4 regions of the Cytobacillus sp. C11.1 genome follow, and region 2 is predicted to be linked to each of the others. Evidence: predicted binding sites of a transcription regulator. Region 2 holds the regulator's gene; each other region holds the start of a gene.
What was found. The regulator Rex, encoded in region 2, represses fermentation and respiration genes when NADH is low (regulators of the CRP and FNR family bind a similar motif). The targets are predictions, from matches to a motif close to TTGTGAAATATTTCACAA.

Region 1 (3,332 bases), 2.0 Mb from region 2:
AAGTTCGAGAATCATAAGACTGGGCTGGAATGATTCAATTTTCTCAATCATTTCAGTCTCATCCTCTGCTGTTTCCACCTGCCATGCAGGCATGGAGGATTTTAAGAGCCATTCAATGCCTTTTGTATCATACTCATCCCGATTGGCCACAAGTACCTTGTACATGCTGCCACATCCTTTTTTAACTCTATTATGAAATAATATTTTAAGGTATGTAAAGAAATAATCAGAAAAATTGATGGAAAATAGACAAGTTCCCCTCCCCTCCCTGCATATCTATATATGGACAACTAATTCAGGAAGGAGTTACGACATGCCTTTTCTTGTTTTGAAAAAAAGAAGCATCATTGCATTCTTCATAATTTTTATGGTCATTGCCTCGGCATCGGTCTGGTTTTATACACAATCAGATAGTTTGACAGTATTTAATCAGGCGGAGAATGAAACTGTCCGCGAGATTCATATGGTTACCGGGGAGTTTAAGTCCAAGCTGCCGGATGGGGAGGAAATTGAAGCGTATCGCTGGGATCCGGGAACCATTTTTCTTGAAAAAGATGAAAAGGTCAACCTTAAGATTCTCGGAGTGAATGGTACCGAGCACCCATACATCATAGAGGGTACTGATATAAAAGGGATTGTAAAAAAAGGCGAGGAAACGGTAGTTCCCCTTCAGTTTGACAAAGAAGGTGTATACCGCTTAGTTTGCCTTACACATCCGGATAAAGAGAACAGCGGCCCGATGATTGCTTATATAGTTGTTGACTAAAGCGGAAAATGAAAAGAAGCACCGAAATCCCGGTGCTTCTTTTTTATCGTCCTATAAACATTTGAGTCCAGTAATGACCGTAGTAGCCGCCTTGTGCATATCCAACACCAATTTCAGTGTAATTGGCAGATAAGATATTTTTGCGGTGGCCATCGCTGTTCATCCAGGCTTTGACAACTTCTTGAGGTGTTTTTTGCCCTGCGGCAATGTTTTCGCCGGCAGTTCTGTATGTAATGCCAAAGCTTTTCATCATATCAAATGGGCTTCCGTATGTAGGAGAATTATGATCGAAATATCTTTTATTAATCATATCCTGAGATTTGTATCTCGCCACTCTCGCAAGCTCCCAATTTGATTTAAGAGGCTTTAATCCGTATTTTGCTCTTTCCTGGTTTACGAGTTGAACGACCTGCTCTTCAACACTAACTGTAGCCTTAGATAAAGTAGGAATATTCACCTTTTGGCCAGGATAGATAAAATTAGGATTTGAAATCTGCTGGTTGGCATTGATGATTTCATGAACCCCCACTTGATACTTCAGGGCAATTTTCCACATGGTATCCCCTGATTGGACGGTATGTACTGTTGATGCTTTTGCATCGTAATGGAATCCAAAGACTAGTGCGACAGACAACATAAGGATGAATGAGAATTTTGATAGTGTTTTCATACTAATATTTAATCAGAATATAACAATCTATTAAACAGGTAATTGTTGCCGTTCATTCAAGGATTTTCTTTTCTCTGCTTTTTTGTTTCTCTCTTCCTTTTTAAAACCAATTCACCACATTTACATATTTGGCTGATTATACAGACTGTTTTCATTGTTAAAATGATGGAAACTTAATAATTATAAACCTATAACAGTTTGTAATTATTAATGATTTTTATAGTACAGGTTAGTTAAAAGAAGTTTATATACTCTAATAATTACCTTTATATCAATATTCACAATACAGCCACAAAGTTTGTGATTCACTTCACATATAATCTGTTATATTGAATGTATAGTAAAGTTGTAGCAACTGTTATACAGCCTTACATTAGAAATTAAAATTGAGGTGGATTTCCATGGAACAATGGAATGGCTTTAAAAAAGGTAAATGGACAAATGAAATTGATGTCAGGGATTTTATATTAACAAATTTCTCACCTTTCGAAGGTGATGAGTCATTTTTGGCAGGACCTACTGAAGCAACAACATTATTATGGAATCAGGTAATGGAACTTACCAAACGAGAGCGGGAAAATGGCGGAGTTCTTGATATGGATACTGAAATTGTTTCTACCATTACTTCTCACGGACCAGGCTACCTGGACCAGCATAAAGAAAAAATAGTCGGTGTTCAGACGGACCTCCCTTTTAAGCGTTCACTTCAGCCGTTCGGAGGAGTCCGCATGGCCGTGGCAGCGTGTGAAGCGTATGGCTTTGAAGCCAGCAAGGAAATGGAGAAAATCTTCACGGATTATCGCAAGACACATAATCAGGGTGTTTTTGATGCCTATACAGATGAAATGCTGCTTGCCCGCAAAGCCGGAATTATCACTGGCCTTCCTGATGCGTACGGCCGTGGACGGATTATTGGGGATTACCGCCGGGTTGCCCTTTATGGTGTTGATCGTCTCATAGAAGCCAAGAAAGAAGATTTAAAAACTACAAGCCGTGTAATGAATGAAGAAAATATCCGTTTGCGCGAAGAAATTTCAGAACAGATTCGTGCACTGCAGGAACTAAAGCAGATGGCGGAAAGCTATGGATTCGATATTACAAGGCCTGCAGGAAATGCAGTTGAGGCTTTCCAATGGTTATACTTCGGCTATCTTGCAGCTATTAAAGAACAAAACGGTGCCGCTATGAGCCTGGGGCGCGTATCCACTTTCCTTGATATATTCATAGAAAAAGATATTCACAAGGGCGTATTGACCGAACAGGAAGCTCAGGAACTTGTCGACCATTTTGTGATGAAGCTTCGTCTCGTGAAATTTGCAAGGACACCTGATTATAACGAATTATTCAGCGGCGACCCTACATGGGTAACAGAGTCAATTGGCGGCATGGCGCTTGACGGACGTCCGCTAGTAACGAAAAGCTCTTTCCGGTTCCTTCATACTTTAAGGAACTTGGGGCCTGCTCCGGAACCGAATTTAACGGTGCTTTGGTCTGCTAAATTGCCTGATAACTTTAAAGAGTATTGTGCCAAGATGTCTATAGAAACAAGCTCCATCCAATATGAAAATGACGACATTATGCTTCCTGAATACGGAGATGATTACGGAATTGCCTGCTGTGTATCTGCCATGGAAATCGGCAAACAAATGCAATTTTTCGGGGCTAGGGCAAACCTGGCGAAAGCATTTCTTTATAGCATTAATGGCGGAAAGGATGAAAAGCTGAATATCCAGGTAGGTCCGGACTATTCCCCTATCACATCAGAAGTTCTTGATTATGGAGAAGTAATGGCTAAGTTCGACCTTATGATGGATTGGCTGGCAAACCTTTATATTAACACATTGAATATCATTCACTATATGCATGACAAATACAGCTATGAGCGAATTGAAATGG
Region 2 (3,332 bases):
GAGAATATCGGGTTTTGTCAGCAAAAGTTTTCCAAGGGCAAGCCTTGTTCTTTGGCCGCCGCTTAAGGATGAAATTTTCGTATTGTAGCCGAAAGAATTAAAGTTCAGCCCATGAAGAATGGAACGGATATCCGCTTCATACTGATAGCCGCCATTCTCTTTGAATTCTACCTGAAGCTTGTCATATTCCTTTAAGATTCGATCGTATGCATCGGAATTATTCATGGCTTCAGGGTCTGACATTTTTTCTTCAAGACGGCGCAGCTGTTTTTCCTGTTTTTGCAAATGCTCGAACACTGTCAGCATCTCATCCCAAATGGAAAGGTGGGACTCAAGGCCTGTATTTTGAGCCAGGTATCCTACCGTTACTTCCTTGGGTTTAATAATGTCCCCGGAATCATATGCCATATGGCCGGCTATAATTTTTAAAAGAGTAGATTTCCCTGCTCCATTACGTCCTACAAGGGCAATCCGGTCCCTGGTTTGTACTTCAAGCTTTATATTCGTTAAAATAGGATCAGCAGCAAAGTTTTTTGATAGCTGATTTACTTGTAAAAGTATCATTTTTTTCACCTCTATAGTATAGAGTAAGTGTAACTTATTCATATATGTTCGGCAATAAAGGAGGCAGGCCTTTTATCCTGCAGGTGCTGAATGGAAATATTTTTATACGAAAATAGTAAAGAAATATGTGAAGAAGCATACAAAGCCCGTACAAAGATGGGGAAAAATAGTGTATGATTTTGGAGAGAGGTGTTTTTTTATGGCGGATTTTACCCATTTTAATCAAGAGGGCAGAGCAAAAATGGTGGATGTCAGCGACAAGCCTGAAACAGCGCGGACAGCCATTGCCCAATCGAGCATAACTGTTAATAAGGAAATATACGAAAAGATTACATCTAATACCATGAAAAAAGGGGACGTGCTTTCTGTTGCACAGGTTGCCGGCATCATGGCAAGCAAAAAAACATGGGATATTATCCCAATGTGCCATCCGCTGCCGCTAACTGGCGTTGATATTTCCTTTACATGGAAAACTGAGCAGGAAGAAAATATTCTGTTCATCACACTGCTTCTGTAAAGACGAAAGGAAATACAGGTGTGGAAATGGAAGCGTTAACAGCAGCTTCTGTTTGTGCTCTAACTGTTTATGACATGTGTAAAGCAGTTGACAAAGGAATGGTAATCGGACCAACCTTTTTGATGGAAAAAACAGGCGGAAAAAACGGAGATTTTAAACGAGACTAATACATCATAGGGACGGAGATGAACGAATGGCCAATGAACCAATGAAAATACCGCAAGCCACTGCTAAACGGCTTCCTTTATATTATCGTTTTCTCAAAAACCTCCACTCCTCGGGGAAACAAAGGGTTTCTTCAGCGGAACTAAGTGAAGCGGTTAAGGTGGATTCGGCAACAATCCGCCGGGACTTTTCTTACTTTGGTGCTTTAGGGAAAAAGGGTTACGGCTATAATGTAAATTATCTGCTGTCCTTTTTTCGTAAAACCCTTGATCAGGACGAACTGACTAAAGTAGCATTGGTCGGAGTAGGTAATTTAGGGACGGCCTTTTTAAATTATAATTTTCTTAAGAATAATAATAATACCAAGATAGAAGTTGCTTTTGATGTGGATGAGAACAAGGTAGGAACGAAGATAGGGGATGTGCCTGTCTATCATATGGATGATCTGGTAAAGGTCATTGAAGAAAATGATATTCAGGTAGCTATCTTAACAGTACCGGCACCGCCAGCACAGGCGATTACTGATCGGATGGTTAAAGCCAAGATTAAAGGCATCCTGAATTTTACGCCTGCAAGACTGACCGTGCCTTCATCCATTCGGATTCACCATATTGACCTGGCTGTTGAATTGCAGTCATTGGTTTATTTCTTAAAAAATTATCCTGCAGAAACGTAAGCCATCCTGCATTCCAATAGATAACAGTTGAAGATTGTAATGGATTCGCTATTATAGGTAAGGGGAGGTGTGCAGCAATGATGAATCTTGGACCTGGAAGCCTCATACTCATTATCTTGATTGCATTAGTGATTTTTGGACCAAAAAAACTTCCGGAATTGGGAAGAGCAGCTGGGAATACATTACGTGAATTTAAAAACGCAGCGCAAAAGGCTTAGCGGACAATGACGATAAAAAAGATGCTAAGTAAGTTAGGATGAATAGATATGAGTCATAATGATATGACGATTTATGAACATATAGGGGAATTAAGAAAAAGGATAGTCATTTCTGTTATCTTTTTCTTTATCGCCGTAATATTTAGCTTTTTCCTGGCTGAACCGCTGATTGTTTATTTGCAAAAAGCGGATGAAGCGAAGGAACTGACGATGAATGCTTTCCGGTTAACCGACCCGGTTAAAGTTTATATGCAATTTGCTTTTCTGATTGCTTTTATTATTACATCGCCCGTGATTTTATATCAGCTGTGGGCCTTTATTAGCCCAGGATTATCTGACAAAGAGCGGAATGTAACACTGAGCTATATACCCGTTTCTGTCATTCTATTTGTCGGCGGAATCGCATTCGCTTATTTTATTTTATTTCCATTTGTAGTTGAGTTCATGACTTCCATTGCCAACCGGCTTGCGATCAATCAAGTAATTGGGATAAATGAATATTTTCAATTCCTTTTCCAGCTGACCATTCCATTTGGGGTGCTGTTCCAGCTTCCGGTAGTGGTCATGTTTTTAACAAGGCTGGGAATTGTCACACCAGCATATTTGGTGAAGATACGGAAATATGCTTACTTTGTATTAGTGGTCATAGCCGCTTTTATTACACCGCCTGATCTTTTATCCCATATGATGGTGACGATTCCGCTGCTGCTTTTATATGAAGTCAGTATTTTTATCTCTCGCATTTCATATAAAAAAGTATTGGAAGCAGAGAAGCTGCAGGAAATTGAAAGTGAGCAATCATAAAAAAATGAGCCTTATTGCGGGCTCATTTTTTGTTTTTTTTATTTTTCATTTTAAAATGGAAACCAACCATTCGCAGGCCGGTGCCAAGATCGAATGTGGCAATGATGATTAGAAAATAAGTAAAGAAACCCCATGCTTCTTCACGTTGTATATTTTGAATGGCTATAAAGGTAAAAAGGCATCCCAGCAGGATGTATACGATGCCTGAAAACAAAGGTGTGCTTCTCATCAAAATCCTCCAATAAAGTGAAAGCGAAACGATTTACTTCGCTGAGTGTTAGACTGCAATGCAGCTGATAAAGCTTTGTACATTTTCCATTTCCTTCATCCAATTTTCCAAGTTTTCCTGATTAAGCTGAATGACTGCCACAAGAGTATTCATGGCAAC
Region 3 (3,332 bases), 470 kb from region 2:
GATTTCACCTGCGTAGATATTACCGTAAAGACGAAGTCCCAGTGTTAGAGTGTTTGCAAACTCTTCAATGATTTTCAATGGGAACAAGAAAGGCATTGGCCTGAAGAATTCCCGGCCGTATTCTCCTACTCCTTTTAGCTTGACGCCATAGTAATGCGATAGCCCCACAACCATAGCCGCTAAAGTTAAGGTGATAACCGGATCGGCTGTTGGCGATTTCCACCATAAAGTGTGATCATAAGTGATCGCAAACGGAAGTCCGAGCATGTTTGATACAAAGATATACATGATCAGGGTTAATCCAAGAATATGGAATCTTCCGCCTGTTTTCCAGTCCATCGTGCTGTTAATGATATTCTTAACAAAGTCCATAATCCATTCGAAAAAGTTTTGCATTCCCGCTGGTTTCATGGCAAGCTGACGGGTGGAAAGCAAAGCAATAATGAATACAACAGCACTTGCCACTGTAATCATCAGTACATTAGATAAGTTAAAATTCAATCCTAAAAATTCTACTATAGGAGCTTCATGATGCAATAGTGTTCACCTCTCTTCCCGCTATTTACGTAAATGAAAAGATTGAAGAAAATAATCTATCATAATGACAATATAGGATGTCATTAATCCAAATACAACACTGAGCAGATGCAGCTTTTCAGGATATTCCAGAGCGATCATGACAGCAAGAACTGCCGTAGCCATTCTGGATACCGTCCCAAGGGAGCGCACCTTCTCGCCTCTCTCGACTGCCTCTCCAAATTGCAGCGTCTTTCTTGCCATCAGCCACAAATTGAACAGACTTAGGCTTGTACCAAGGATCAAGCCGAGAAAAACAGATTGATAAGGCGTAAAACCCCAGCCGAGAACGTATACAGACAACAACAGGAATATGTATTTTCGCTGTCTTTGAAAAATTGCTTTGATTTCCGGCATGATGTTTATTCTCCTGTGAAGAAATGTTGGATTAAGCGAAGCATGGCGTAAATCCCAGCGCCCAGTCCAATGAACAAGCCGATTAAAAGAAATAACGGCTCGGTTCCTGCCTTGCTGTCAAGCCACCTTCCGGCGAAAATGCCAATGAGCGTGGAACCAACTAATTGAGAAAGAATGGCGGACATTAAGGCCATCGCCTTAAATGGGTTGCGGTCTTTTTGACGCATAAAAACGCATCCTCCCTTAAGAGAATGGTGAGTGGGTTTTGAGGCCATAATTAATCACATTTACATCATGCAGAAGTGGGAAATATGTCTGCACAAATATTTTGAAAACCCTATCATCTTTTACCCTTTGTAAGCATACAATAGGGCATTGTCAATGTCAATGCGTTTGGAGTGAAAAAGTTCACAAACAAAAAGGTAAAAATATGGTATGTTCACATATTTATCACAATTAATTTTTCCCATTCTATTGAAAAAGGAGCGAGTTTCTGCTTCGCCCCTGAAAACGCTCTATTTTTGCGGTTTTTAAATGATTGACTATGTTAAATTTACCTGTTGATTTAGCGAATCACGGTTGGTCTGTGTGCCAATATGCATATACACAGCCTATTCATTCACTAAATCCTTGCTAGTTCCTGAAGGCTCCGGTTCTCCGATTTGTCCATCCGGTCTGATAAAGAGATAAGTCTCAATCCAATCTTCTTTGCCTGCTTTTTTAGCGAACACCTTGGCAAGGTACAAACCTGGTCCAGGAAGTTTGTCAGCAGAGATCTCCTGCAGAAGCTGTCCCTTGCCTACATTCCTTTTCCAGTCCAGAAATCCCATGAAGCGAAGGCTTTCCGAATCAAACATGGCTATTCCGAATTCCTCTGCCCCGCCCGGCAAATATACTTCATATCTATATGTCTTCTCTTTATCCCCTTTTCCAAGACCAAATCCCATTACCCTTGGATAATTTGGCTCCTCCAGAACATAGAGATAGGGAATCCTCATTTCTTCACTTCCAGCTGACATCACTAAGCTTCCATCATAAATTTTTTTCTTCAATAAAGTAGGATCTACCGACATCTTAATTTCAAGCTTCTTTTTCTCGCCTGGCTTCAATTGAAAAGACTTTGGCATTTCCCAGTTGATGCCCTGTTCTTTATACGGGATGGAGAATGAATAAGATTTGTTTTTATTACTTATGTTTTCAACCGTTACATAGCTCTTGTGCTCATGCAGCCTGTCTGCTATTTGGAATTTCCCGAACTGCAGGGAGGCTGGAAGGATAACCGTTTCCGTTCGCAATGCTTTCTCCAGCTGAATCCTGCCGGCTCCCTGCTCGTATGTTCGATAAAGTTTTCCCTCATTATTAACAAGCGGCTTTGCCGTATTCATCAGCGCAGCTTTAATTTTCTCAGGCCCCCAATCAGGATGAGCCTGTTTCAGGATAGCGCACGCCCCCGCGACATGGGGAGCAGCCATGCTGGTTCCTTGTAAAGGGAGATACCCTCCCGGAATGGTACTATTGATTGCTACACCAGGAGCTACTACATCCGGTTTGATTTCCCAAGTGGATGTAACCGGTCCGCGTGAGCTAAAGTCAGCCAAAATATCCTTTTCTTCTATTATATAAGTACGGCCGAGGAGCTTTCTCTTTTCAGTAAGCTTTCTGAGTTCTTCCCCTTCTTCCTTGGATAATGCCGCAACAGGGATTGGAACTCCACTATCCAGATTGCCAAAGAATCTTCCCTTAGTGTTATTAAAAATGATAATCCCTTCAGCACCAGCCTCCAATGCATTGACCGCCTTATCAGTAAAAGTCAGTTCGCCTCTTTCCACTAAAACAATCTTTCCATCCGCATTTTTTAATTCTTCCTTGCGCCCAATTCCCCCATATACAATCTCATAGGAACGGTCGAACTCCCAATCCTTTGAACCTTGAAGAAGATCCAGCCTGATCCTTCGCCCGCCAGCGTTTAGAATCGGCACCTTCATCGTCGGAGTTGAAGCACCAACAGAAATTGCTTTTGAAGCGGTACCCGGTGAACCAACTGTCCATATATTCGGACCGGAGTTGCCTGAGGAGGTGACTGCCGTAATCCCCTTTTCAACCGCCTTATTAAGTGCGAGGCTAATTGGAAGGTCCGGACCGTTTACGTTATTTCCTAAGGAAAGATTTACTACATCCACCTTGTCCTTTATGGCCTGGTCAATAGCCGCAATGACCTGTTCCGTTGTTCCGCTGCCGCCTGGCCCTAGTGCACGGTAAGCGATAATCGTTGCTTCTGGCGCCACTCCTTGAACTTTTCCATTAGCAGCAATGATGCCTGCAACATGGGTGCCGTGCAGTGTGCCCTGTCCCCCTGCTGCTTTCGTTTCCATCGGATCCTTATCCTGATCAACCAGGTC
Region 4 (3,332 bases), 1.6 Mb from region 2:
CGACCAGCGGCTTGCATCCTCCGCATGTGCCAGAAGCCTTTGTATATTCTGTCACTTCTTCTGCTGTCTTCAGCCCTTTTGTTAAAACAGCTTCTGCAATCGCCTTTTTTGTGACGCCATTACAGTTGCAAACGATACTGGTTTGAGCCATTGAACTTATGCTGTATTCCTTTTTTGAAGAATTCAAAAGAAGCAGCTTTTCTTCATCGGAAAAGTCTTTCTTCTTCTCCATCATGTCCAATAACCTTACATGGTCTTTTATGTCACCTATTAATAAAAATCCAGCCATTTTGTTATGCTTAAAAACAATTTTTTTATACGTTTGTTCATCTTCGTCATATAAAGTCAAAGCTTTTTTATAGCCTTTTTCAAAAAGCTCTCCTGCAGAAAATACATCCGTTCCGGATATCTTCAGCTTTGAAGATAAAATGGAACCTTTATATTCCTCAGTAAACTTGCCGCAGATCTGTTTTGCCAGTACCCTTCCCTGCTCATACAGCGGCTTTACAAGTCCGTAAACCATCCCTCTATGTTCAGCACATTCACCTACAGCGTAAATATCAGGGATACTCGTTTGCATAAAATCATTGACCATTATTCCCAGATTCGTTTTTATTCCACAATCATGTGCAAGCTTAATATTAGGCCTGACACCGGCTGCTATAATCACCAGATCAGCCGGAAGTTCTGTTCCATCTTTAAAAGTAACCCTTTCGACACGGCCGTTTCCTTCAAAGGACTGTGTTTCGTTTTCCAATAAGAATTTCACGCCCTGTTTCTCAAGCGATCTTTGCAAAAGATTTGCTGCTTTAGTGTCCAGCTGTTTATTCATGATTCTTGCTGCATTATGGACAACATGGACATCCATTCCTAAATGGATAAGGCCTTGGGCAGCCTCCAATCCCAGCAAGCCTCCCCCAAGTACTACGGCATTTTCACCTTTTTTTGATGAATGAATGATTTGCCTGCAATCTTCTATTGTTCGGAATGTCATTACTCCTTCTTTGCTGCAGCCAGGGAGCGGCGGAACATTAGGAGTAGAGCCAGTAGCCAATATAAGCTTGTCATAGAAAACTTTCCGATTTTTATTTGTAGTAAGTGCCTTTTTCGCAGTGTTCAACTTCATAACTGTTTCATTTTTGAATAATTGGATTTGATTTTTCACATACCAATCAGATTTATGGATTGTCAGTTTTTCAATGGAAGACTTCCCTTGCAGAATAGAAGACAATAAGATGCGATTGTAATTAAGATGGTTTTCACTTCCGAAAACCGAAATGGAAAACCGGCCGGGATCATGATGGAGGATTTCCTCTACACAGCGAATTCCTGCCATTCCGTTTCCAATAAGAACTAGTTTTTCTTTAGCCATAGTAACCCTCCAGCAACTCGCTTCCCACCTTTCTAAATTTTTCTTTTTGTTATGTTAGATCTTATCACATAGATTTTGTAATTAACATAACTTTTTGATTATTTTTATCATTACAAAACTTTGGCCCTATCTTGCAGATTTACAATTTATGCTACGTTTTTACTTATTTTTTATTGATATGTAAGCGTTTAATCCAGCTAGCAGCAACGGATACAGATGGAAACAGGAATTTTGACTCACGTAAGAAAACCTTACATAATAATTACATAAAAATTTAATATATGCGATGATGTTAAAATATTCAGATATTGAGGGAGGTTTTTTAATGAAGGTTGCAGATGTATTCAAATTTAAAGATGAGCGAATGAAGGTATTGCACTATACATGGCTCGCGTTTTTTATTTCATTTTTCACGTGGTACAACATGGCTCCTTTAGCTACCACCATGCTGAAGGAAATGAATTGGCTTACTGCACAACATATCGCTGCACTAGGTATTCTGAATGTCGCCTTAACGATTCCAGCCAGAATCATAATTGGGAACCTGCTGGATCGGTATGGCCCCAAACTGGTTTATTCTTCTCTTTTGATTGTCATGTCCATTCCGGCATTAATCTTTGCATTTGCAGATAATTGGCTCCAGCTGATGATTTCGCGCTTAATCCTCGGCAGTATAGGTGCAAGCTTTGTCATTGGCATCCGAATGGTTTCTGAGTGGTTTCCCCCAAAAGATGTCGGCTTTGCAGAAGGAATTTATGGGGGCTGGGGAAATTTCGGATCTGCAGCCGCAGCCATGATCCTGCCGGTTATCGGTCTAAACCTTTTCGGAGGCGATGATGGATGGAGATATGCTTTAGCCTTAACAGGACTCATATGTTTTGTTTATGGGGTATTCTACTTTTGGGCTGTAAAGGATACCCCTGAAGGAAAAGCCCTCGTTAAACCGAAAAGATCAGGGGCAATGGAGGTTAGCACATGGGGAGATTTGTTTCGGCTAATCGTATGGTCCATTCCGCTTGGAGGTGCCCTAGCCGTCAGCGCCTGGAGAATTGAAAATCTGGGCTTTATTTCGGAGAGTGCTTTATATATTGTCTGGAGCCTGATTGGACTGGCTTTTCTTATACAGGTTTATAAGATATTGGAAGTGAATATTCCTATATTAAAAGCGGGAGTTCCTGAGGAAGATCAATATAAGTTTAAAAACGTAGCTGCGTTGAACAGTACATACTTTGCGAATTTCGGTGCAGAGCTTGCGATTGTATCAATGCTGCCCATGTTCTTTCAGCTGACATTCTCCCTGACACCCTCGACAGCCGGATTGATTGCAGCTTCTTTCGCTTTTATTAATCTTATTGCCCGTCCACTTGGCGGGATGCTCTCGGATCGGATGGGAAACAGAAAAAGAGTCATGCTCGTTTATATGCTTGGTATATCGGCCGGCCTCTTGGGTATGGGGTTTATCGATTCCAATTGGCCATTATTTGCTGCTGTTATGATGACCATTCTGACTTCCATGTTCATACAAGGAGCTGAAGGGGCAACCTTCGCCGTCATCCCCATGATAAAAAAACGGATAACGGGGCAAATAGCCGGAATGGCAGGAGCTTATGGAAATGTCGGGGCAACGATCTATTTAATCCTGTATACTTTCGTTTCACCACAAACTTTCTTTTTTATCCTGGCAGCCGGGGCGCTGATCAGCTTTGCCATTTGCTATTTCTGGCTGGAAGAGCCTAAAAACTCCTTTAGCTCGGAATATTATATATCTGAACAGGATCGTCAAACTAACGAGGCCCCACGGGTTAAAGAAAGCATAAGGGAACGAAAGGCATTATAAGACCAACATCCCTAATCCCATAACAGCAAAAAGGCTGCCTGGATTTACCCAGGCAGCCTTTTTTATTTATTTATTTATTTATTAGATGGTTCTTCTACTGTTTTTTCACTTTCCTCTTCGGTA

Region 1: a site for Rex is predicted at 1,735-1,752, ahead of pflB (formate C-acetyltransferase). Genes of this name have one in related genera too.
Region 3: a site for Rex is predicted at 1,330-1,347, ahead of AC3ZVC_RS05450 (AtpZ/AtpI family protein). Genes of this name have one in related genera too.
Region 4: a site for Rex is predicted at 1,662-1,679, ahead of AC3ZVC_RS19855 (NarK family nitrate/nitrite MFS transporter). Genes of this name have one in related genera too.

What each region holds. Positions count from the first base shown of each region.
Region 1 covers NZ_CM176935.1:3,582,902-3,586,233, reverse strand. The annotation lists gene AC3ZVC_RS17810 (response regulator) at 1-165, opposite strand, end outside; gene AC3ZVC_RS17805 (cupredoxin domain-containing protein) at 314-766, shown strand; gene safA (SafA/ExsA family spore coat assembly protein) at 810-1,436, opposite strand; gene pflB (formate C-acetyltransferase) at 1,838-3,332, shown strand, end outside.
Region 2 covers NZ_CM176935.1:606,656-609,987, reverse strand. The annotation lists gene AC3ZVC_RS03050 (ABC-F family ATP-binding cassette domain-containing protein) at 1-564, opposite strand, end outside; partial or broken gene moaC (cyclic pyranopterin monophosphate synthase MoaC) at 764-1,248, shown strand; gene AC3ZVC_RS03040 (redox-sensing transcriptional repressor Rex) at 1,275-1,922, shown strand; partial or broken gene tatA (twin-arginine translocase TatA/TatE family subunit) at 2,003-2,172, shown strand; gene tatC (twin-arginine translocase subunit TatC) at 2,189-2,944, shown strand; gene AC3ZVC_RS03025 (DUF4305 domain-containing protein) at 2,967-3,173, opposite strand; gene AC3ZVC_RS03020 (CPBP family intramembrane glutamic endopeptidase) at 3,222-3,332, opposite strand, start outside.
Region 3 covers NZ_CM176935.1:1,072,096-1,075,427, reverse strand. The annotation lists gene atpB (F0F1 ATP synthase subunit A) at 1-537, opposite strand, end outside; gene AC3ZVC_RS05455 (ATP synthase subunit I) at 559-933, opposite strand; gene AC3ZVC_RS05450 (AtpZ/AtpI family protein) at 939-1,160, opposite strand; gene AC3ZVC_RS05445 (S8 family serine peptidase) at 1,545-3,332, opposite strand, start outside.
Region 4 covers NZ_CM176935.1:4,000,463-4,003,794, forward strand. The annotation lists gene nirB (nitrite reductase large subunit NirB) at 1-1,372, opposite strand, end outside; gene AC3ZVC_RS19855 (NarK family nitrate/nitrite MFS transporter) at 1,698-3,209, shown strand; gene ltaS (lipoteichoic acid synthase) at 3,284-3,332, opposite strand, start outside.